2 regions of the Marinomonas sp. ef1 genome follow, and region 2 is predicted to be linked to the other one. Evidence: predicted binding sites of a transcription regulator. Region 2 holds the regulator's gene; the other holds the start of a gene.
The links. The regulator sigma-54, encoded in region 2, starts transcription at its own class of promoters, with help from an activator protein. The targets are predictions, from matches to a motif close to TGGCACNNNNNTTGCTNT.
Positions count from the first base shown of each region.

Region 1 (3,176 bases), on a different contig from region 2:
TAATGAATGATTAGCAGCGGTAAAAGCGGCGGAAACTCCAATCATTTTTGGCTGATCGTCTAACAGTTCTGGTTCCATTAGATCGAGTTGAGGGGAAGGTTTAGTAACCAGTTCAGCATTTTGAGAAGTGACGTTAAGGAAGCGAATATCGTCTTCGATATTATCCCAAAGTTCGGCAGATTTACCGATGACCCGACAGACCGAATGCCCCATAGATTGACATTCTATTTCTCTAAAAATGACCAGAGATCCTACTAAACCTGAGACATAACCGATGGCGTAACCTAATTCCATCCAGCATGCGGGTGAGCTACCAATGCCGTAAGCGGCAATGTGTTCTTCATCTTCACTGCTGTGATGCCAAAGAAATTCACCATCATATGCACCTTTTTCAGTGTCAAATTCAAAGTGAATAGTTTCCACTTTGACGACACCTTCTAGCCCATGAAGATGAGTGCCAGCAGTGAAAATGGAGGCTGGATCTGAGTCTGGCCAGCGCTTTTGAATGAGCTCTGCGTCTCTTAGGCCAGATAAATAACCTGTTCGAGTAAGAATGTCGCGCGATTTTTCGAGACCAAGGGAATCAATCATCTCGCGACGCAACAGCCCAAACGACGAGCTGTGGATCAGTAACATGCGTTGATCGTCTAACCAAATGCGACCATCACCGGGCGAAAAAAACAGACATTCTGTCAGCTCCTCTACGGTGGGTGCATGTTGGCCATCTAGTTCACGGGAGCTGCCTTTGAGTAGGATTTTTTGATTGCTTTTAGCTAAGTCTGCTAAAGAAATGCGATGAGAGTTCGTCATTATTATTTTTCCTCTTTCATCTAGTTGATGAAATGGTTAACTGCTTTTTCCTAGTTTTGATTGTATTTAACGATATCGTCAAGTTGTTGTTGGATATTTATACAATGCAATATCGGATTATCGATATTGATAAAATTACAAACCTTTATTTATCAATATGTTGCGTTTTATATTTTGATGGAATTTGCTGAAGTATTATTTCGGCATAGCTATTGCTGTAGTGTACGAATGGTATGAATAACCAAAATACTGAACTTCCACTTGGCTTGATTTGTCTTAGTAGAAATTCAGTGGCTAATAAAAATAAATAGGAGAATGCATATGACGGTATCTGTACTTGAATCTAAAAAATGGTCTGGTAAGTTTTTTACGGGTGACTGGGTTGCTGCTTCAAACAAGCAAGACGTTATGGAGCCAGCGACAGGTAAGGTTTTGAGTGAAGTCGGTATTGCTACAGCAGATGAAGTTTATTTGGCTTGTCAGCGAGCCAATGAAGCGCAAAAAGAATGGTTAAAAGTCCCGCCAAGAGACAAGGCTACATTGTTTCATAAAGCCGCCGCTTTCATGCAAGAAAACTTTGACGAACTGGCTTTGTATATTGCCCGTGAAACTGGCGGTATTATTCCTAAAGGCCAGCACGAAGTAAAAGAAGCCATTCTAATTCTGCAATTGGCTGCCAATATGACGTTGGAGCCAAATGGTCTAACGTTGCCTTCTGTCCCCGAAAAAATGTCTTACGCGACACGTAAGGCTATTGGTGTTGTGGGTGTTATTTCTCCCTTTAACTTTCCGATGATCCTTTCTATTCGCTCTATTGCTCCTGCCTTGGCGACAGGTAATGCGGTAGTCACCAAACCAGATCCACAAACGCCTGTCACTGGCGGTTTTATTCTTGCTCTTGCCTTGGAGGCCGCAGGTTTGCCAAAAGGCGTATTTCAAGTCTTACCGGGTGCTGTTGAAGCTGGTGAAGCGCTTTGTGCTGCGCCAGAGATCGGTATGGTGGCGTTCACTGGATCTACTGCTGCAGGCCGAAAAGTGGGTGAAGCCTGTGGTCGTAACCTCAAAAAAGTGTCGCTTGAGTTAGGCGGTAAGAGCTCGTTAATCATCTTAGAAGACGCTGACTTAAATGTGGCGGCCAGTAATATTGCTTGGGGAGCGTATTTCCACCAAGGACAAATCTGTATGGCGTCAGGCCGTATCCTAGTCCAAGAAAGCATCGCAGAAGCGTTAACGGCTAAAATCGTCGAAAAAGCGAAGCATTTACCAGTCGGTGATCCAGCTTCTGGACAAGTTGCTTTAGGGCCGCTGATTAATCAGCGTCAGCTTGAAAAAGTTCACGCTATTGTTCAGGACACCATCGCGGCGGGCGCAAAGTTAGAAGCTGGTGGTTCTCACGAAGGGCCTTTCTATGCGCCAACAGTATTGAGCAATGTGAAGCCGGGAATGCGTTCTTTTGATGAAGAAATCTTTGGTCCAGTGGTTAATATTGTTACCTTTAAACACGATGACGAAGCTGTGGCTATGGCGAACAACACACAATATGGTTTAGCTGGAGCGGTGATTTCGAACGATCTTTCCCGAGCACAACGTATTGGTGCTCAGTTGCATGTTGGCTTACTGCATATCAATGATCAAACCGTCAACGATGAATGCATTAACCCATTTGGTGGTTGCGGCGCATCAGGCAATGGCAGCGCGGTGTGTGGCCCTGCGGATTGGGATCTTTATACTCATTGGCAATGGGTGACCGTTAAGCAAGCTGCAACGCCTTATCCTTTTTAAGGTGTTTAGATAGGTAAATCATTAGAAATGAAAAAGCTCCATGCTGATGGTATGGAGCTTTTTGTTATTCGCGGTCTCATGGTTATCGGTTATTGTGTTTTTAGCTTGTCTATAATCGTTAACTTTAACTCTTCAATGAATGTCTGAATGATGGTGGATTGTCGTTCGCGATGCAGTGTTATCCCTATGGTGCATTCTGGATTGGGGAGTGGAATAGAAATTTGTTTTAGGCGAGGGTTGAGCTTGTTTATATTCCAGTCGTCATAGAACAACAGCGCGATGGCGTCACTGTGGATAACCAGCTCTTCTGAAGAGGCAAAGGTCAACATTTCCAGTGCTTGGATGGGTGGTTTGTTGTCTATGCTATGGAACAGACTTTCGAAATAATCCCTAATAGGCGTGCCGTGACGCGCTACAATCCAGCGTTCATTAACCAGATCATTGAGTGTCTTTGCTTTGTTGTGAATCGGATGATCAGCACGAGCAATCAAAGCGTATTGGGCTTTTAATAAGGGCAGTTCAATTAACTCTGGATGAAGCGGACCTTTTCTCATTAGGCCTAAAAAGCAATCGATCTCACCTTG
Region 1 covers NZ_NHTT01000006.1:180,205-183,380, reverse strand. The annotation lists gene CCS02_RS10430 (sigma-54-dependent Fis family transcriptional regulator) at 1-810, opposite strand, end outside; gene CCS02_RS10425 (benzaldehyde dehydrogenase) at 1,132-2,592, shown strand; gene CCS02_RS10420 (LysR family transcriptional regulator) at 2,682-3,176, opposite strand, start outside.
Region 1: the regulator sigma-54 is predicted to act here: its motif matches at 1,012-1,029, upstream of CCS02_RS10425 (benzaldehyde dehydrogenase).

Region 2 (21,416 bases):
GGCCTCGGCAACGTCTTCTTCGCCTCGCAAGGCGTGTCATCACAATGGTCAATGAAACGCGAACACCTATCGCCAGGCTACACGACCAGATGGGATGAACTGCCCAAGGTTTGGTGACTTTTTTTGTACGAATCTCCAATAGAAAAAGTCGTCATATGAATTTGGAGTCAGATAAAAAATTGATTGTTAACGATGCCGCCAAATCCTTTTGTATAACAGAAAGCATCGCCGTCGTACCCGCCACCGACATCATGGCCATGATCCAAACCAGCCGAAACTACCAACAACAACTCGCCAGAATCCAAACCAACCCCACATGGGTCGACCAAACCATCGAGCGCGTCAAAGGCGCTATGATCGTCTTTATTGTCTTTTTTCGAATGTACAAAGCCTAGATTAAAAACACTTAAGTGAAATAACTGAAAAATCTGGATGTTTTCAGATATTTCATTTATGTTTGCTGTTACTGAGGCTGGCTTTTAGCTTGCCTTGATAGTGTTAAGGGTGAGGGGTTACTCGAATGATTAAAACAAATTTAAATGTTGAGCCAGATACCAGTGCAATAATCAAAGCGCAGCAGTACCTGAAGCTGCATCAAGCGGATCTTGATAAGTTAAAAATTGATGTGTTACTCAAGAATGGTCAAAAAGCTGAATTTGAATTACCCAAATTGACGCTTGATGCACTTGTTCAAGTGTTAGGTCAATTGGCTAGGGATGGAGGTGATCAGTTCTTTGAACAGCAGATTGACTTGGAGAAAATGGTTAGTCCTGCTGTGGCGGCTAAATTTCTTGGGATGTCACGACCAAAGGTAACAGGCTATATTTTGGCTGGGCAAATTCCATCTATGAAAGTAGGTACACATCATCGTGTAAAAATGGCAGATGTGTTGTTATTTAAAGAGAAGCTTTCTAGTGCCAAGGGATCAAGAGAAGAGACTCTTAGTTTAATTGCTAACTTTGAGCAAGAGTCAGATTCGATGTAAGGGAACTATAAAGATCCGGAGATCACGGTCGAAGATTTGCTAATAAAGCTTGATCGTTCAGTGCCAAGTTTTACACATTTAGTAAGAGGGTCATGACTTAAGAGCTTGCTTGTGTTGTTTTTAAAGTACCGGCTTTAGGTGATTTTTTGTGTTTCAGACGCCACCAATAAAACAGTTGTAGAAACAATAAAACCGCCAGTTGGGCGGTTTTATTGTTTTAGCGCTTGGACTAAGTGATCAGCCTTGGCTGACGAACTTCATTGAGATGGAGTTAACGCAGTGGCGGATGTTGTTTTCTGTGAGTCTTTCCCCTTCAAATACATGACCTAGGTGGCCTTCGCAATTGGCGCAGACGATTTCTATGCGTCGGCCATCGGCATCTGGTACGCGTTTTACAGCATTGGGGATTTCGTCGTCAAAACTTGGCCAGCCGCAGTGAGAAATGAATTTGTGTTCTGAGGTGTAAAGCGGCGCTTCGCATTGGCGACAAACATACAGGCCGCCTTCCATTGTGTCGGTGTATTCTCCAGTGAATGGACGTTCGGTGCCTTTATCAAGGATTACACTAGCTTCTACAGGTGTAAGCTTGTTGTATGGTTTACTCATAAGACTTGTTCTCCTGTCACTATGATGGACGTTATTGGTATAAATTATGGCATGCCTTATCGCTGTAGACTAAGACAATAAATTGCACGGCGAGTTCGAGTTTTTGTGGGCGTTAGTTTTTAGTAGGGGGTGAGCATAAAAAAGCCCATCTTAAAGACGGGCAATTTTGTGTGCGGATACGCCATTATCAATATATAGCGTCGAACTTTGGACTTGAGTTTAAGGTTATTCCATTAAACCAAGGCGCTTTTCTTCGGCTTCACGTAAGAAACGGAAAAGTTTTTTACGGTTTGTGGTGTTGCCTTCTTGAGATACTTCTTTTTGAGATTGGCGAATAAGTTGTCTAAGCAGTTGAATGTCTTCAATCTGTGGGTTTTCTGCTAAGTATTCAGACAGCACTTCTTTGCTGTTCTCGCCAATTAGCATATCGCGTTTAATCTCAAGCTGATGAAATAGCTTGTTGTAAGCAGCAGAAGTGGAATCGAAAAGCGCTACACGGTGCGCTATGGCTTCATGGTCTTCTGTACGCATTACTTTGCCGATGTATTGCAAGTGTCTTCTCATGGCTTCATGTTGCTTTATGCGGCCAGCTTCAACGAATGCTTCGCGTAGAGTGTCAGACATTTCCACTTTTTTAAGCTGATTTTTGCTTAAGCCTAGTAGTTTTTTTCCAAGATCTTGCAGGGCTTCCATTTCACGCTTGATCTGGGTTTTGCTCTTAGGGGTTTCTTCGTCGTTGTTTTCAAATTGATCAAAGTCTGTCATGGGAACCTATATTAGAAAAATAGTAGCGAGACCAAGGAAGGATAGAAATCCAACCACGTCGGTCACGGTAGTCAAAATTACGCTGCCTGCTAGGGCAGGGTCGATGCCAATTTTTTTTAGTAGAATTGGCAGAAGTGTACCAGTGGCTGCTGCAAATAGCAGATTTATTATGATGGCGCCCGCAATGATATAGGCAATCTTGATGTTGTCAAACCAAAGTGCGGTAAGTGCGGCTATTACTGTTGCCCAAAGAAGGCCATTTATGAGTCCAACAATGAGCTCTCTATTAAGTAGCCAGCGAGTATTGGTGGAGCCTATCTGATTGAGTGCAATACCACGAATGACCAGTGTCAGTACTTGAGAACCAGCTATACCGCCCATGCTAGCAACGATTGGCATGAGTATAGCTAATGCGACAACTTGGTCTAATGTCTCTTGGAATAAGCCAATAACGTAAGACGCTGTAAAGGCGGTTATTAGGTTTATGCCAAGCCAAACTGCACGTCGCTTGGTGGTTTTCATGATAGGCGCGAAGGTATCTTCGTCATCATCAAGACCCGCCATGCTTAACATGGAGTGTTCGGCTTCGTCACGGATAACGTCTACAACGTCATCGATGGTGATGCGGCCAAGTAGTTTTTTAGTTTTGCTGTCAATAACGGGAGCGGATACTAGGTCCATTTTTTCAAAAAGCTGCGCGACTTCGCTAGCTGGTGTTTCTGCGTCAATGACGGTGAATTCTGTTTCCATGATATCGCGCACTGTTGCGTTAATATCTGATACCAGTAGTTTGGTAAGTGGAAGTATTCCTAAAAGGCGATCTGAGCGGCTGACAACAAGTAAGTTGTCTGTCATGTCTGGTAGTGTTGAGTGTCTGCGTAAATAGCGAAACACCAGATCGACGGTAATATTTGGACGTATGGTGATGGTGTCCGTATTCATCAAGCCGCCGGCAGAATCTTCCGAGTAGCTTAATAGTGCTTCAACTCTTGTTCTGTCTTGCGTGGACATTGACGCAAGAACTTCTTTTACGACCTTTTCTGGTAGGTGTTGTAGTAAGTCGGCTAGGTCATCGCTTTCAAAATGTTCGGATACGGCGATAAGTCGCTCTGTATCCATGTTTTTCATGAATTGTACGCCAATATCTTCGCTTAGATATTGAAGTACTTCGCCTTCATTCTTGGCTTCTATTAACTCCCAAAGAAGCTTACGCTCTTTGGGAGGAGAAGACTCTAATAGACGAGCAACATCCTGTGCGGGCAAAGCGCCGTTAAGTAAATAACGGATTTGCATGGTGGTACCGGATTCGAGCGATTCGGTGACCGTTTGGAGGTGATTTAGAGTGTTTTGCTCTGACATATAAGTCTTACTCGTCTTCACCAAAACGATTATTTATTAATTCTATTACCGCTTTTATTGCATCTAACTCGTCTTCACCATTGGTTTTGATGCGAATTTCTGTGCCTTTGCCGGCAGCAAGCATCATCATTGCCATGATGCTTTTTCCGTCAACATTTCGGCTATCTTTTTCTATGGTGATATCGCAAGAAAAGCGAGTGGTTGTTTCAACCAATTTGCCAGCAGCGCGAGCATGCAAGCCAAGTTTATTTATGATCGTGACGGACTCTTCCTGCATGCTTTTTTCCTATATTAGTGATTCAAATATATTGAATAGTTCTTCATTGGTCTGTGCTGTGCGCAATTTATCCAGTGCTTCTGGGGATTGGGCAAGTTCTGCTATTTGAGCTAGCGTTGCAAGGTGTTGGTCACACTCATGAGGTGGAACAATTAATGCAAATATTAAGTCTACCGCTCTTTTATCGATGGAATCGAAATCAATCGGAGTTTGCAATGACATAACGACAATAGCGGTATGGTTTGCAGATTCTAGGCGACAGTGTGGAATAGCTATGCCGTTGCCTATGCCTGTACTACCTAGCTTTTCACGACCTAGTAGTGCGTCATAGACAGCTTCGTTGTCACAATGTAGTCGGTTGGAAGCAACTTCAGCAATGCTTTCAAGTACTCGTTTTTTACTAACAATATCTTGTTTTGCGAGAACGAGTTCCGCTTTTAATAATGATTTCAAGGACATGATAAAATGGTTTCCGTTTAGATCAGTCGTTTTCGTTCATTGGAAGGAGGGATGTTCATCGCCTCTCGATATTTGGCTACAGTGCGTCGAGCAACCTGTATGCCTTGGTCTGCTAAAATAGCAGCTAGCTTGTTATCACTTAACGGTTTTTTCGCCGGTTCATCCGATACAAGCTTTTTAATCATAGCTCGTATTGCGGTAGAAGAACATTCTCCGCCGGAGGCGGTGTTTACATGGCTGGAGAAAAAGTATTTCAGCTCAAAGATGCCCTTCGGTGTGTGCATGTATTTCTGAGTTGTTACCCTGGAAATAGTTGACTCATGCATACCTACTTCTTCTGCGACATCGTGAAGAACCATTGGTTTCATGGCTTCTTCGCCTAGTTCGAAGAAATCAATTTGTCGACTTACAATGCAGCTTGCCACTTTTAATAAAGTTTCGTTGCGGCTCTGTAGGCTCTTCATGAACCATTTTGCTTCTTGAAGAGAGGTTTTTATGTAAGTCACATCTTCTGCTGTTGCTGCTGCAGTGCTAGCCATCGCTGAGTAAGTCTCATTGATTTTGATGGGTGGCAAAGCGTCATTATTTAGTTCCACTTGCCATACGTCATGGCGTTTTTTCACTGTGACATCAGGAATAACGTAGTCCGTGTCGTCAGCGTCAATAACTGAGCCTGGGCGTGGGTTGAGCTGTTGAATCAAATTGACGACTTCTTTTAGCGCTTCGTCTTTGAGTTTTGTTTTACGGCTCAACTGAGCAAAATCTCGATTACCTAGTAATGGTAGGTAATGATCAATAAGATTGTATGTGCTCTTATACAGCGGGTGGCTTTGGAATGCTTCTAGTTGCACAAGAAGGCAGTCGCGTAGGTCAATTGAGCATACGCCTACAGGGTCAAAGCGCTGCAATCTATGCTGCACTGCAATGACTTCTTCAATATCTAGATCTTCTAATTCAGTGCCGAGAGATTCCCAGATGTCATCGGGAGAAATGCTTAAGTAGCCATCAGGTTGAACGCATTCAATGATGGCGTAAGCGATTTCAATGTCGCGATCTGACATGTGGGTTAAATTTAATTGCCATATAAGATGGTCTTGGATGCTTTCTGCTGGTGCGTTACGGCTTTCGAAGTCGCTATCGCCTTCGTAGCTGTTGTGATCGCTGACAGCTGCAGAACTTTGATAGGTATCATCCCAGTTACTATCTATGGATAGTTCTTCAGGGATGCTTTCTGTCCACTCAGATTCTACGCGTGGTTCTTCGCTATTATTGTCGACTGTTGTATCGGCAGCGCTTTTTGATTCTATGCTTGCAGGGATGTCGTGATGAATTTGTTCGTCGTCGTCGAGCTCAAGCAATGGGTTCGATTCAAGAAACTCATGAATTTCTTGTTTTAAATCCAACGTAGAAAGCTGCAGCAAGCGAATAGCCTGTTGCAGTTGTGGCGTCATAGTCAGCTGTTGACCAAGCTTTAATTGTAAAGACTGCTTCATAGAGCAACTCTTTCTTCTATTTGAATGAATTGGAACGAGTTATGCATACTACTCCCTTTCTACAGCAATGATAAGGGGTTACAGACGGAAGTCGTCGCCTAAATAGACCTTTTTTACTTGTTCATTGTTGATGACGGTACTGGCATCACCAGATGCAATGATGTAACCATTGCCAACAATGTAAGCTTTATCACAGATGTCTAGTGTTTCTCTGACATTGTGATCGGTAATTAAGACACCGATTCCACTTTCTTGGAGATGTTTGATTATGTGTTTTATGTCACCAACTGAGATAGGGTCTACGCCGGCAAAGGGTTCATCAAGTAGGATGAATTTTGGGTTCATGGCAACCGCTCTCGCTATTTCAACCCGGCGCCTTTCTCCTCCTGATAGTGCCATTCCTAGGTTGGTGCGAATATGGGTGATATGAAACTCTTCTAAGAGTTCTTCTAGTCTTTCTTGTTGTTGTGCTTTTGTTAGCTTTTTGCGGGTTTCTAAAATTGCTAGGATATTATCTTCTACAGACATTTTCCTAAAAATAGATGCCTCTTGAGGGAGGTAGCCAATGCCTTTTTGAGCACGAGTATGCATGGCGTCATGAGTGATGTCTTGGCCATCAATAAATATGCCGCCAGCGTCGTTTGCTACCATGCCAACTATCATATAAAAACAGGTGGTCTTACCCGCGCCATTAGGGCCAAGCAGGCCAACGGCTTGGCCAGACTCAACGGAAATAGATACATCCTTTACGACTTGGCGTTTTTTGTAGCTCTTCGCAAGGTGTTTTGCTTCTAGTAGTGCCATCTATTTTTTATTCTCAGGTGCTTGTTTATCTTTTGGCGCTTGTGGTTGTAAGGTCATTGATACGCGCCCTGAATCTTTTTTCTCAGCACTGAATGTGCCGTCATCAATCATATAGAGGATGTAGTCTGCGGTGATGGAGTTCTGCATTCTGCTTAGGTAACCATCACCAATAATTTCTAATTTTGATTCGCTGGTTAAATAATGTATTTCATTGCCTTTACTGATAACAATGTTGCCGCTCCAGTCTATCTGCTGACTGAATTTCGCAGGTTTTCCTGTGGCTTCTAGGCTGCTAAATTTTCGGGTCTTAGCGTCTGTTGTTACTTTAAGGTATTGGGCCTGAATTTCAATGGTACCTTGCTTAACAAATACATTACCTTTGTATATTGCTTCGCCTGAATTTTGGTCGAATGATGCCTCATCAGCTTGTATTTCTAATGGCTTGGTTGTGTCTTCAGGTAGTGCGTATGCGTATTGGCCAATTAGGGCTGAAGTAAGCAACACGCTGACGTTAATGAATCGTTTCATATTTTCCTCGTACAGATCCTGTCATCACGACTTCTTCTGAGTTTATATATGTTGTAATTGTGCCAGCAGAAGTCTCTCCTTGAGTGGAGATAAGTGTTGCATTTCCATAGCTGGTTAGTGATTGATCTTTATCTAAATAATGTATGTTATCTGCACTTAGCTTTATATCTTCAGATTGAAGGTATTTTTTAGTCGCTCTGGCATTTTCGGTTAATAGAATATCATTACTTCCGTCTTCAATAACCCCTTTATCTGCTTTTGCGCTCCAATGGCCTGATTTTGAGTAGCGCTCGACGTTAGGCGTTTGTAAGAGTGTTTTGGATTTTGCTATGTAGTGCAGCGTTTGTTCAGCATCAAGTGTTTCTATCAGAAGCCCGTCAGCATCAAACTCTTTAACTTTGACCTTAGTAATAAAGTAGTCTGGAGAACTGCTTAATGAGTCTGCTTGAACGAGGTTTTGTATAGGTGCTGCCCCATACCATCCTAAAGAGGCTACTACTATTAAAGTAGCCCCAATGATTAAAAGGCTTTTGGGTTTTGTTAGTGTTTTTAACGAAAGCATTACACCGAACCGTTTGAGCTAATAATAAATAAATAAACACCATAAGAAGCAATAAGCGGTAAGCCTACCCATCTAGGGATGCTGTTGTTTTTCGTTTTCCTGAAAATGAAAATAGCAAGAGCGAGTGCAACAGTTAAACCTAATACCCAAGGGAAATCTCTGCTTATCACGCTTTGATCTACTAGTCCTGGAGCAATAAGGGCTGGTAGTGGTAATACGGTGGCCAAGTTGAAGATGTTTGATCCCAATATATTGCCAATTGCTATATCGTGATGGCCTTTTCTGACGCTGCTAATTGAAGCCGCTAGTTCAGGTAGGCTGGTTCCAACTGCAACGATAGTAAGGCCTATAACTAATTCGCTTACGCCTAAAGCGGTTGCTATGCCTATTGCACCCCAGACAAGTAATTTAGAACTTCCTATCAATACAGCTAATCCGATTAGTGCAATGATGAGGGATTTGCTGACAGAGGTTCCATCGTCTTCTGGTAAGCCTTCTTTTAAATCTTTTTCTAAATCTTTACTGCCTCTTAGCAATATTGTCAGGATAATAATAAAAGCAGCAATTAGAATCACGCCATCCCATACGCCAAGGGTCTGATCGTATAGTAAAAAACCTGCTAGCAGGGTGATAGCTAATACGAGAGGGACTTCTTTGGTGGACAGTCCGGAGGCGATTGGAATTGCTGAGAATAATAATGTGATGCCGAAGACAAGTGCGATGTTGGCAATGTTCGAGCCAAGCACATTGCCAACTGCTATTTCTGGTGCGTTATCAAGTGCCGCAATGGCCGAAACGACCATTTCTGGTGCGGATGTGCCGAACGCGACTAACGTAATCCCTATTATCATTGGATTTACATTCAGTTTCTCTGCTACAAGCGCAGAGTGTTCTATAAATTTGTCGGAACTCATTACGAGCAAAACTAACCCTACAATTAGGGCGATAGAAAACAACAGCATGGTATTGATATTACTCAAAGATACAGGGAGTACCATTTAATGAGGTTTGGCGTTGAAATTCAAGGCTTGATCTTATAAACAAAGTGGATTTGGCTGTGTCATGATTTTATTTGTTGGGGGGCGATGTTAGTATCGGGCCATATTTGATAGGGATTAAAAAGGTGTGTCAGTGGTAGATGCTTATATAAAGGTCCAAAATGTTAGTTTTTCAAGGGGAGAGCGTTCTATTTATGAGAACGTATCACTTACTATTCCAAGAGGTAAGATTACTGCGGTGATGGGTCCTAGTGGGACGGGGAAGACGACATTGCTACGTTTAATTGCGGCGCAGCTCGCACCAAACTCAGGCACTATTTTAGTAGACGGTCAAAATGTTCACGCTTTGTCCCGCTCTGAACTTTATAAGGTGCGCAAAAAAATGGGCATGCTTTTTCAAAGTGGTGCTTTGTTTAGTGATATGACTGTCGCTGAGAATATTGCTTTTCCAATGGAAGAACACACCAAGCTGGATGCAAAAACAATAGCGGGTATTGTCTCTGATAAGCTTTATAGCGTTGGTTTACGCGGTGCCGCTAATCTAATGCCGTCGGAATTATCTGGAGGGATGGCTAGACGTGTTGCGTTAGCCCGTGCTATCTCTTTGGATCCAGAGTTAGTAATGTACGATGAGCCTTTTACTGGGCAAGATCCTATTTCTAAAGGTGTTCTTGTTAAGTTGATACGCCAGCTTAATGATTCAGCAAATATGACGTCTGTTCTTGTATCTCATGATGTTGAAGAGTCTCTTTCTATTGCTGATCATGTGTGTATTTTAGCTGGCGGGCGAGTGATTGCTGAGGGTTCTGCCGACGAAATTCGTGCTTCTGATGACCCTGAGGTAAAGCAGTTTTTGAATGGTGAACCTGATGGTCCTGTTCCCTTCCATTATCCAGAAGAAAGTATTTCTAGTAGGGCTGCATTATGAAAAGCATTGAGTTGTTGGGGGCGTCGCTACTGGATTGGCTTGAAGCTGTTGGTCGAGCCGGAATATTTTTGGTACAAAGTATTTTTAGGTTGCCTGTTCGGTTTAAAGAGTCTGTAAATTTGCTAGTGAAGCAGCTTTACTCTGTTGGGGTGTTATCTCTCGTTATTATTATTGTTTCAGGTGCTTTTATTGGCATGGTGCTGTCGCTTCAGGGTTACAGTATTTTGGCTAAGTTTGGCTCAGAAGAAGCAGTCGGGCAGCTACTGGCGCTTTCTTTGTTGAGGGAGTTGTCTCCAGTGGTTACGGCGCTTTTGTTTGCTGGACGTGCTGGCTCATCTTTGACGGCTGAAATTGGTTTGATGAAAGCAACGGAGCAATTATCCAGTTTTGAGATGATGGGTGTTGATCCTCTAAGACGGGTGATTGCGCCTCGCTTTATTGCTGGTGTGATTTGCTTGCCTATCTTGAGTTTGATTTTTTCTGCGTCGGGTATTCTTGGCGGACATCTTGTTTCTGTTGAATGGTTAGGTGTTTATGATGGCGCTTTCTGGTCATCAATGCAGCAGTCTGTGTATTTTGATACTGATATTATGAATGGCCTTATTAAGGCGTTATGTTTCTCAGTTGTTGTTACATGGATCGCTGTTTATCAAGGTTATGAGTGTGTCCCCACTTCTGAAGGGATTGGTAAAGCAACCACTCGTACAGTGGTTTTAGGTTCATTGGCTATTTTGGCTTTAGATTTTGTATTAACCGCCGCTATGTTTGGGGATTTTTAGCATGAGAAGTAAGCGTTCAGAATTGTTGGTAGGGTGTTTTATTGTATTGGGCGTTGTTGCTCTTGTTTATTTGGCCGTTCAAGTGAGTGGGCTTGCCTTCTCTAGCAAGAAAGACACGTATCAGGTCGTTGCTAGGTTTGATGATATTGCAGGGCTCACAAATCGAGCTAAAGTCTCTATTGCTGGCGTGGCGGTTGGTAATGTTGAGTCAATTACGTTTGATAAGAAGTTGTATATGGCTTTGGTAACAATGAATATTGATTCGGACGTTAATAATATTCCTACCGATAGTTCTATTGCAGTGTTGACGAGTGGTTTGCTGGGTGAGAAGTATTTAGGTATTTCTATTGGGGCTGAGGATGAAATGCTTAAAAATGGCAGTGAAATTTTTGATACCCAATCCGCCCTGGTTTTAGAAACTTTGATCAGTCAGTTCTTGTTCAAAGGCGGCGATTCGGAGAAGTAATATATGTCTAAGATTTTATCTGGTGTTGTTTTTGTTTTTTCCTTGCTTGGGTCAAGTGTAACTTGGTCTGACGTTGATGGTGCAAGGGATACGGTTATTAAAGTTGTTGACGCTTTTCGAACAGATATCGTTGCTGATAAAGCGGTGTTGTCTAAAGATCCGGTTTTATTAGAGAAGCGAGTTGATAATATCTTGGCGAATGTGGTCGATTTTGATGATTTTTCCAAAAAAGTGATGGGAAAATATTATCGAAGAGCATCGCCTGAGCAGCGTATTCGCTTTGCCAGTGTTACTAAAGATACCTTGTTGAAAACATACGGTACTTCCTTGCTTGAGCTGGATGCAGATCGAATTAATGTTTTACCTCTAGGGCCTCAAGGTAGGGGGAAAGAAACCAAAGTTGACGTTGACTTCCAGATGGAATCTGGCGGCATGTTAAATATCAGCTTTTTCATGGAAGAGTCTAAAAAAGGTGTATGGATGTTGAGTAATGTTGTGATTAACAACATTAACTTTGGCTTAACCTTTCGTAAGCAGTTTGGTGTCATGATGGAGCAGAATAAGAATGACATTGAGTTGGCTATTTCTGCTTGGCGAGAGTCTCTAGCGAAGAAGTCTTAATTCAATAAATCTGGCTTTATTGTGAGCAATAAAATCCGAACCCATTAAATGGGTTCGGATTTTTTGTTTTTTGGGAGGGAGCATTGTCAGTCTTGATTAAAATCTTAGAAAACAAGTGGTTTTTTATTCAGAGTTAGGCTTAGAGGTGTTAAGTAGTTGGCTGTACTCATGTAGAATAGGGGAATCGAGCATATTTTATATATTGGAGCGACTGTGAACGCAGGTGAAGTTAAAGCACTTTTGGAATCCTCTATCCGCAACTGTGAAGTGGTTGCAGAGGGAGAAGGTTGTAATTTTCAAGTAGTTGTAGTGACAAGTGAGTTTGAGGGGCTGTCAACGGTTAAGAGGCAGCAGCTTGTGTATTCACATCTTCAAGAAGCTATTTCCAGTGGCGCCATTCACGCCGTTACAATGAAAACCTATACGCCAGAACAAATAAGCAAGCTATAAAAGCTATTATAAGAGATTAAAAATATGGATAAGCTTCTGATTACCGGTGGTACTCGGCTTAATGGTGTTGTTCGTGCTTCTGGTGCGAAAAATGCTGCGTTGCCAATTTTAGCGGCAACCTTGTTAACTAAAGAATTGATCACAATTAAAAACCTTCCTCATTTACACGATATTACCACCATGCTTGAGCTGCTTGGCTCTATGGGATGTGGCGTTGTTGTTGACGAAAAAATGAGTGTTCAGCTGGATGTTTCGACTCTTAATAATTGCGAAGCGCCTTATGATCTTGTTAAAACCATGCGCGCTTCTATTTTGGTTCTTGGTCCTTTAGTCAGTCATTTTGGTAAAGCGGTTGTATCACTTCCTGGTGGTTGTGCTATTGGTAGTCGACCAGTGGATTTGCATTTGCGTGGTTTAGAGGCCATGGGTGCAACAATCGCTGTAGAAGGTGGCGATATTATTGCAAGCGTTGATGGTCGTCTTAAAGGTGCTCGTATCTTTTTTGATAAAGTGACAGTAACGGGAACTGAAAACCTGTTGATGGCAGCGACTTTGGCTGATGGACAAACTATTTTAGAAAACGCGGCGCGTGAACCTGAAGTGGTTGATTTAGCTGAATGTTTAATTTCAATGGGCGCTAAAATTAAGGGCCATGGTACAGATACCATTATTATTGATGGTGTTGAAGCTTTGCATGGTACCAGTTATCCAGTGATGCCAGACCGTATTGAAACAGGTACTTTCTTGGTTGCTGCTGCTATTACTGGTGGCAAAGTGCGTGTTATTGATACCAATGTTAAGTCGCTTGAGGCTGTTCTTTCTAAATTGGAAGAGGCTGGCGCGAAAGTAACTTGTGGTGATGATTGGATTGAAGTGGATATGGAAGGGCGTCGTCCAAATGCTGTAAACATCAGTACTGCGCCGTACCCTGCGTTTCCAACAGATATGCAAGCACAGTTTGTTGCCTTGAACTCAATTGCAAACGGCGTTGGTCGAGTTATCGAAAATATCTTTGAAAATCGTTTCATGCACGTAGATGAAATGCTTCGCATGGGAGCCGATATTGAAGTAAATGGTAACACTGCAATCGTTCGTGGTTGTGAGCGCTTGAAAGGCGCGCCAGTAATGGCGACGGATTTACGTGCTTCTGCAAGTTTGGTGCTTTCTGCTTTAGTAGCAGAGGGTGATACAAAGATTGATCGTATCTATCATATTGACCGTGGCTATGAGTGTATTGAAGAAAAATTCGGTTCATTGGGTGCGAAAATTTCACGGGTCTTAAATTAATATGAGTAAAACATTAACGATTGCGCTGTCGAAAGGGCGCATTCTTGGTGAAACTTTACCGCTTTTAGAAAAAGCGAATATTGTTCCAGTTGAAGATATTAGTAAGAGCCGAAAATTAATATTCGATACCAATCATGAGCATATCAAGCTAGTTATTTTGCGTGCGACTGATGTACCGACTTATGTTGATCATGGTGTGGCAGACTTTGGTGTTGCTGGTAAAGATGTGTTGATGGAAGCATCCACTAAAAATCTTTACGAGCTGCTGGATCTTAAGATAGCGAAATGCCGTTTGATGACGGCGGGCGTTGTTGGTCAGCCATTGCCTAATAGACGTTTGAAAGTTGCTTCGAAGTTTATCAAAACAGCGAAGGCATATTTTGCTGAGCAAGGTATTCAGGCTGATGTCATTAAGCTATATGGTGCGATGGAATTGGCGCCTATTATGGGCTTGGCTGATCTTATTGTGGACATCGTTGATACAGGCAATACACTAAAAGCAAATGGTCTTGAGGCTCGTGAGTTGATCGCGCCAATCAGTACACGTTTGGTGGTCAATAAAGCGGCTTATAAAACGAAGTATTCTGAAATCGAGCCTATCCTAGAAATGATAAGACGTGCGGTTGAAGATAACGAGGGCAAATAATTGAACCTGAATATTCGAGAATTCTCTTCTAGTTCTGCTGGTTTTCGCTCTGAACTAGAGTCTTTACTTGCTTGGGACTCAGTGTCTGATGCAGGCGTACAAAAGGCAGTGGCCGATATTGTTGAGCAAGTTCGTCTTAAGGGTGATGAGGCGGTTATTGAATTCACCAATCGTTTCGATCGTCGACACGTTGTTTCTTCTGCTGAGCTTGAAATTTCACGTGAAGAGTTGGCTCTTGCAAAAGGTCGAGTCAGTGCTGAGTTAGTGGCTAGCTTGGAAGCGGCAGCAAAGCGCGTTCATGATTATCATGAACGTCAAAAGCAGCCATCTTGGCAGTATCAAGAAGATAACGGTACCGTGCTTGGTCAAAAAGTAACGCCTTTAGATCGTGTTGGTGTTTATGTGCCAGGTGGTAAAGCGGCTTATCCTTCTTCTGTGTTGATGAATGTTATGCCTGCTAAAGTAGCTGGTGTTGGCGAAATTATCATGGTTGTTCCAACGCCAGATGGTTTGGTTAATGATATCGTTTTGGCGGCGGCTTATATTGCTGGTGTGGATCGTGTATTCACTATTGGTGGTGCGCAGGCTGTTGCGGCTTTGGCGTATGGTACTGAAACTATTCCAAAAGTTGATAAGATTGTTGGCCCAGGTAATATCTATGTGGCCACAGCTAAGAAGATGGTGTTTGGTGTTGTCGGTATCGACATGATTGCCGGACCTTCTGAAATCCTCGTTGTGTGCGATGGTAAGACGGATCCTGATTGGATTGCCATGGACCTATTCTCTCAAGCGGAACATGATGAAGACGCCCAGTCTATCTTGATTTCTCCTGATTTAGCTTTTATCAAAGATGTAAAGGCTTCTATGGAGCGTTTGATTGAAACTCAAAGTCGCAAAGATATTATTAAAGCTTCTTTAGAAGGTCGTGGAGCCTTCATTCATGTTGAAAATATGGATGAAGCTATGGATATTGCGAACATAGTAGCTGCTGAGCACCTTGAGTTATCTATTGATGAACCTGAGAGATGGGCGGAAAAAATCCGTCATGCTGGTGCGATCTTTATGGGTCGTCATACGCCAGAAGCATTGGGTGATTATTGTGCAGGACCAAATCATGTTTTACCAACGTCTGGTACGGCAAGATTTTCATCACCTTTGGGTGTCTATGATTTCCAAAAGCGTAGTTCTTTGATTTATTGTTCGCCTGAAGGGGCGAGTGAGTTGGCAAAAATTGCTTCTCCTTTGGCTCGTGGAGAGTCTTTAGAGGCGCATGCTATGTCGGCGGAATATCGTATTCTGAAGGATTTTTAATGGCGGGTAATTTATCGCATCCAGCTGCTCTTTATAAGCTGAGAAAGGTAACGCGTATTTCAGCGTTAGTTATCTTGTTTTTAGTGGTAGTTGGTTTTTTTATGCCGGCAGATTATCGGGTGGAGCGTAGTGTGATTATTAATGCTCCTCGTGATGTGGTTTACCAAGATATGCTTCAAGGGGATCGTTTGCCAGATTGGATGTTTGTTCAGGATGGTAAAGTGGCTTCATTTGAAGGTGTTTTGGGTAAAGGTGATTCTGTTGCCTTGTTTTATGATAAAACAACCGAGCAGGGTGTTTTATCGGTGACTGAATCATCTGAGGATGTCGTGCGTTTTGATGTGCGTCCTAAACCGAAGGTAAACTTAGTGCATAATCAAATATACTTGCAGGAAAGCAAAGGCGGTACTTTGGTTAAGTGGACGATCGAAGGTAGCCTTAGTGCTGGCTTGTTGAGTCCATATCTTGCGATGTTTGCAAATGATATTGCGGGTAGTAATTTTGAGCGCAGCTTGCAGAAGTTGAAAGAGCAGGTTGAGTTTCAGCATTAGCGCATATCCTAATATGTAATACGTTGCATCGTGGGTTGTTTTTCTAGCATGATATTTGTCTGATAGGATTGCTGCCCGCGAATGCCAACCAGCGAAATGCGTGTTCCAGGTTTTAGTGATGCTATTAGGTGTCTTATCTGAAATGGGTCTTCGCTCGGCGTGTTGTTAATTTCAAGTATTATATCCCCAACTTCTATTCCGGCTTTTTCAGCAGGACTTTCTTTAGTTATATCGCTTACTAATAGTCCGTGATTTGATGGTAAGAGTAAGTTATCTGCCAGAGACTGAGTTATTTTTTGAGCGTCCATTCCTAAGTATCCTCTTACTACTTCCCCTTGTTTTATAATATCGGTCATAACATCGAGAGCGTCGTCAATCGGTGTGGCAAAGCCAATTCCTTGTGAGCCGCCAGTGCTTGAATAAATGGCAGAGCTAATGCCAATGAGTTCGCCTCGTAGATTGACTAACGCGCCGCCTGAATTGCCTGGGTTTATTGCTGCGTCCGTCTGTAGGAAATTTTCATAGGTGTTAAGGCCTATGCTGTTTCGGCCTTTGGCGCTAATAATGCCTGCTGTTACCGTCTGTCCAATTCCAAATGGGTTGCCTATAGCGAGGATCTTGTCTCCAACTGACACCTTGTCACTGTTGCCCATTTTAATGTTGGGAAGATTAGGTAAGTCTATTTTTAAAACCGCTAGGTCGGTGGATGGATCTGAGCCAATGAGTTTTGCTTCAACACGTCTATCATCATGAAGAGCAATGACAATACTTTGTGCATTTTGAATGACGTGATGGTTTGTTAGTATGAAGCCATCTTTCGTTGCTATGACGCCAGAGCCTAGGTTAACGCTGTGTTTTGCTTTGTTTGAATCGCTAAGGCCTTTTTGTTGTATGACTTGGGTGTAAATGTTAACAACAGAAGGTGTGGCGATTTTGACTGGCGTTGAATAGCTAGAGTCGGAGATTTTTTGTTTCTCCTGTATAAGTAGTACAGCTAGACCTATACAAGTGCCAGAGAGAATAGAGATAATGATGGGCGTCCAGTAGGTTTTTTGATTCATAAAGTATAAGGAGTTGTTTTGCTACGCAGTGAATTTGAGTTATTGCTTAATAAGACATTAAGTCCAAGTCGCTTCAAAGATTATGCGCCCAATGGGTTGCAGGTGGAAGGAAAAAAAGAGATTAACCGCGTGGTTACTGGTGTAACTGCTAGTCAGGCGTTAATTGATGCTGCTATTGACTATAAAGCAGACGCTATCTTCGTTCACCATGGTTATTTTTGGAAGAATGAAGATCCCAGAATTGTTGGTATGAAATATCGTAGAATTGCGTCTTTGATTAAAAATGATATCAATTTATATGGCTATCACTTGCCATTAGATGCACATCCTACGCTAGGTAATAATGCTGGCTTAGCTGATGCTATTGGGCTTTTAAATCGGTCTGGCTTGCAGGTAGGCGTGCCTATAGAAGAGTCTATCGGAGTTGTTGGTGAGTTAAGTGAGCCAGTTACATCTGATGTATTTCGAGGAATAGTCGAATCTGCTGTTGGTCGAAATATACTATTTGAATGTGTTAATGATCGCCCAATTCATCGGGTGGCGTTGTGTACTGGTGGTGCGCAAGGCTATATAGAGCAGGCCGTAGCTGTTGGTGTGGATGTATTTATCACTGGTGAGGTTTCTGAGCAGACAATTCATATTGCGCGTGAAATGGATATTCATTTTATTGCGGCAGGGCATCATGCAACTGAGCGTTTTGGGGCGCAGTCTATGGCTGCGTATTTATCTAGTGAGTGTGGTTTGGAAGCAGTCTTTATTGATGTAGATAATCCAGCTTAGTGAGATGTTAAACAGATGAAAAAAAACGGGCTTTTGAAAGCCCGTTTTTTGTTGGTATGTTTTCTTGTTAAAAAGTTCGTTTTGGTTCGAGGTCTATATTTCTATCATCAAGACCGAATGATTCGCTCAGTGTACCAGGCTCTTTATCTTTTTTCAGAGCGTAGTCTCTTGGTGGTTCGAAAGATGCAGGCTCAATAGTATCGGTATTGTTTGAAGCGGCTGTGCTTCTTTCAATTTTTATGTTGCTTAATTGAGTTGCATTATCTGCAAGAGTGTTTCTGAGGTCTGCTAAGCGTTTTTCTGCAGACATTAAGTGTTCATTACTGTCAGTGAAGAAGTTGTCGATAATAACTTGCTTGCTGTCTAGCTCTTGCTGTAGTGACTTCATCGTGATGATGTTTGAGCTTGAGTCAGCTTTTTTGCTGTTATTTTTTGCACTGTAGCTTTTAAGAGCAAGTGTAGCAACACAGCCAATAATGATGCCGGTAATAAAGATAATAATGTTGAATTCTTCTAAGTTCATGACTTTCTCCAAAAAACAGATAATCCATTATAGCGAAACCACCCCTACGATAACAGCTTGATAGGTGTTGTTTAAGATGCAATTTGTTAGAATAAGCATAATTTACTAATCGAACGAAAGAGCTGCGATGACACCCATTACACGTTACAAGCAAGATTTGACAAGAACAGACTTTAATTACGATCCAGCTCAAGAAGAAGCAGTGGAAGCTCTTCAGGATTTATTTGACCGTTTGGTTGCGAGCCAAGCAGATAAATCCTCCAGTGGCCTCTTGGGACGCTTTTTGAAAAAGAAAGCGCCGACTGTTGAGCAAGGGTTGTATTTTTGGGGTGGAGTAGGTCGAGGTAAGACCTATTTAATGGATACTTTTTTTGACTGTTTGCCAACAGAAAAGAAAATGCGTCTCCATTTTCATCGCTTTATGCAGATGGTTCACCAAGAGCTTCGTAAGTTGCATGATGTTAAAAATCCATTAGAGATTGTTGGTAAGGAAATTTCGTCTAAAGCGCAGGTGTTGTGTTTTGATGAGTTTTTTGTGACAGACATAACTGATGCTATGATTTTGGCTGGCTTACTTGAGGTGCTGTTTGAAAATGGCACGACTTTAGTGGCAACTTCGAACATAGAGCCAGATGGCTTGTATAAAAATGGTTTGCAGCGGGCACGTTTTTTACCGGCTATCGACCTTGTGAAAAAATACACTAAAGTCATGAATGTTGATGGTGGTGTGGATTACCGATTGCGTACCTTGAAACAAGCTAAACTTTATCACTTTCCTTTAAGTGAGGAAGCGGATGAGGCTTTAAATGAGCGTTTCATGAGTTTAATTTCTGATGCCTCGCATGTTGTTGAGGGTGGTGCTGCAGAAATTGAAGGTCGTAGCATTCCTTTGTTACGAAGCTGTGAAGGGCTTGCTTGGTTTGATATCAAAGCGTTGTGTGATGGGCCAAGAAGTCAGGTTGACTACATTGAACTAGCGCGTCTTTACACTACGGTAATTGTTTCTAATTTACCGCAAATGGATGCGTCACGAGATGATTTGGCGAGACGCTTTATTAACTTGGTAGATGAGTTCTATGATCGCCATGTTAAGATGATTTTTTCTGCAGAAGTTGCTATTCCAGATATTTATACGGGTACGCGATTGGCTTTCGAATACGACCGTACAGTGAGTCGATTATTAGAGATGCAATCAGAAGAATATTTGTCTTTAGAGCACCGTCCTTAAGTGTATTTCGACTTTCATATTTCATTGTGTTGGTATATACTTCGCTCGCCTTTTTAAAGGTAAGTGTACGTTGATCAAGTAGTTTACTACTTGGCCAACCAATAATAATAGGTATAGCGTGTCATTGAGCACGCGTATTGAAAGGGTTTTTTGATGAAAACTTTTACAGCTAAACCTGCTGAAGTTCGCCGCGACTGGTTCGTGGTTGATGCTGAAGGCAAAACTCTAGGCCGCTTGGCTACTGAAATTGCTCGTCGTCTACGTGGCAAGCATAAAGCTGAATATACTCCACACGTTGATACTGGCGATTATATCGTTGTTGTTAACGCTGAGAAAATTCACGTTACAGGTAACAAAGCAGCTGCTAAACAATACTACCGCCATACTGGTTACCCAGGCGGCTTGCGTTCTATGAATTTCGAGAAGTTGATTGATCACGCTCCTGAGCGCGTTCTTGAAATCGCCGTAAAAGGTATGTTGCCAAAAGGTCCTTTGGGCCGTGCAATGCACAAGAAAATGAAAGTGTACGCTGGTACTGAGCATCCACATGCTGCTCAACAGCCTCAAGCCCTTAACATTTAATACGGAAGATCATTATGTCAGCTACTCAATACTACGGTACAGGTCGTCGTAAAACGTCTACCGCTCGTGTGTTCCTTAAAGCGGGTTCTGGTAACCTAGTTATCAATAACCGTACTCTTTCTCAGTACTTCGGTCGTGAAACAGCTCAAATGGTTGTTCGTCAACCTCTTGAACTTGTTGGCGCTACTGAAAAATTTGACGTTTATATCACTGTTAAAGGTGGTGGTATCTCTGGTCAAGCTGGTGCGATCCGTCACGGTATCACACGCGCTTTGATGCAATATGATGAGACTCTACGTCGTACTCTACGTTCTGCAGGATTCGTTACACGCGACTCTCGTGAAGTTGAACGTAAGAAAGTTGGTCTACGCAAAGCACGTCGTCGTCCTCAGTTCTCTAAGCGTTAATTTTCGCTTTGGAATTATTATCAAAACGCTTGGTGTTTTCGCCAAGCGTTTTTTTTGCTTGAAATAAAGTTGGCTATAGAATTCTTGCAACAAAATGGTTTTTCTAAGAAAAATTGTTTGAAAATAATGTTAGAATAGTCGGGCTTTGAAATTCATGGTTTCATAAGTGTATTTTAGTTTGCTACGTGTTGCTTGAAGTCTAGGTTTGAGATATTTCTCTTTATAGACTCAAGTACTAAGTTAAAGCCTTGTTTTATAAGAGGTGCGCGAGTAAATATTCCATGAAAAATTTTCTGTGTTGACGATATCATGTAATATTTTTGTTACTTCGTCACCATATTATAGTTTGTCCCCTCCTTTGAAGGGGATGTAGATGTTTTCAATATAGGGGTTAGACATGGGTGTTATTGCAAAGCGCTCCTCAATGACGTTCTTCTCTGATGGAGAAGATCATTACAGCCATAGAGTTCGTATTGTATTGGCTGAGAAAGCCGTCACAGTGGACATCATAGATGTAGACCCGTTTAACAAGCCAGACGAGTTGGCGGATGTTAATCCATACAATGAGCTACCAGCTTTAGTTGATCGTGATTTGGTTCTTTATGAGCCAAATGTCATGATGGAATACTTGGATGAGCGTTTTCCACATCCACCATTGCTGCCTGTATATCCTGTTGCTCGTGCTGAAAGTCGTTTGTTTATGTATCGTATTCAGCGTGATTGGGCAAAGCTAGTTGATTTGATTCTTACCAGTAAGGACAAAGAAGCTGTTGCTAAAGCACAAAAAGAATTACGTGAAGGTTTGTTGAACGTTACTCCAATTTTTGAAGAAAAACCTTATTTCATGAGCGATGAGTTTACTATCGTGGATTGTTGTTTGGCTCCAATCTTGTGGCGTTTGCCTATACTTGGCGTAGAGATTCCTAAGGATCAAGCAAGAGCGCTGTACAAATATATGGA
Region 2 covers NZ_NHTT01000012.1:75,933-97,348, reverse strand. The annotation lists gene CCS02_RS16600 (Y-family DNA polymerase) at 1-55, shown strand, start outside; gene CCS02_RS22565 (DUF4113 domain-containing protein) at 34-117, shown strand; gene CCS02_RS16595 (hypothetical protein) at 156-395, shown strand; gene CCS02_RS16590 (helix-turn-helix domain-containing protein) at 521-985, shown strand; gene CCS02_RS16585 (methionine-R-sulfoxide reductase) at 1,223-1,591, opposite strand; gene yjgA (ribosome biogenesis factor YjgA) at 1,817-2,356, opposite strand; gene mgtE (magnesium transporter) at 2,363-3,715, opposite strand; gene CCS02_RS16570 (HPr family phosphocarrier protein) at 3,723-3,992, opposite strand; gene ptsN (PTS IIA-like nitrogen regulatory protein PtsN) at 4,002-4,451, opposite strand; gene CCS02_RS16560 (RNA polymerase factor sigma-54) at 4,469-5,944, opposite strand; gene lptB (LPS export ABC transporter ATP-binding protein) at 6,023-6,748, opposite strand; gene lptA (lipopolysaccharide transport periplasmic protein LptA) at 6,749-7,276, opposite strand; gene lptC (LPS export ABC transporter periplasmic protein LptC) at 7,260-7,838, opposite strand; gene CCS02_RS16540 (calcium/sodium antiporter) at 7,838-8,836, opposite strand; gene CCS02_RS16535 (ABC transporter ATP-binding protein) at 8,964-9,764, shown strand; gene mlaE (lipid asymmetry maintenance ABC transporter permease subunit MlaE) at 9,761-10,543, shown strand; gene mlaD (outer membrane lipid asymmetry maintenance protein MlaD) at 10,545-11,009, shown strand; gene CCS02_RS16520 (MlaC/ttg2D family ABC transporter substrate-binding protein) at 11,013-11,630, shown strand; gene CCS02_RS16515 (BolA family protein) at 11,844-12,080, shown strand; gene murA (UDP-N-acetylglucosamine 1-carboxyvinyltransferase) at 12,105-13,367, shown strand; gene hisG (ATP phosphoribosyltransferase) at 13,369-14,013, shown strand; gene hisD (histidinol dehydrogenase) at 14,014-15,324, shown strand; gene CCS02_RS16495 (SRPBCC family protein) at 15,324-15,875, shown strand; gene CCS02_RS16490 (S1C family serine protease) at 15,884-16,936, opposite strand; gene CCS02_RS16485 (Nif3-like dinuclear metal center hexameric protein) at 16,955-17,716, shown strand; gene CCS02_RS16480 (DUF1043 family protein) at 17,784-18,239, opposite strand; gene zapE (cell division protein ZapE) at 18,367-19,467, shown strand; gene rplM (50S ribosomal protein L13) at 19,621-20,049, shown strand; gene rpsI (30S ribosomal protein S9) at 20,064-20,456, shown strand; gene CCS02_RS16460 (glutathione S-transferase N-terminal domain-containing protein) at 20,854-21,416, shown strand, end outside.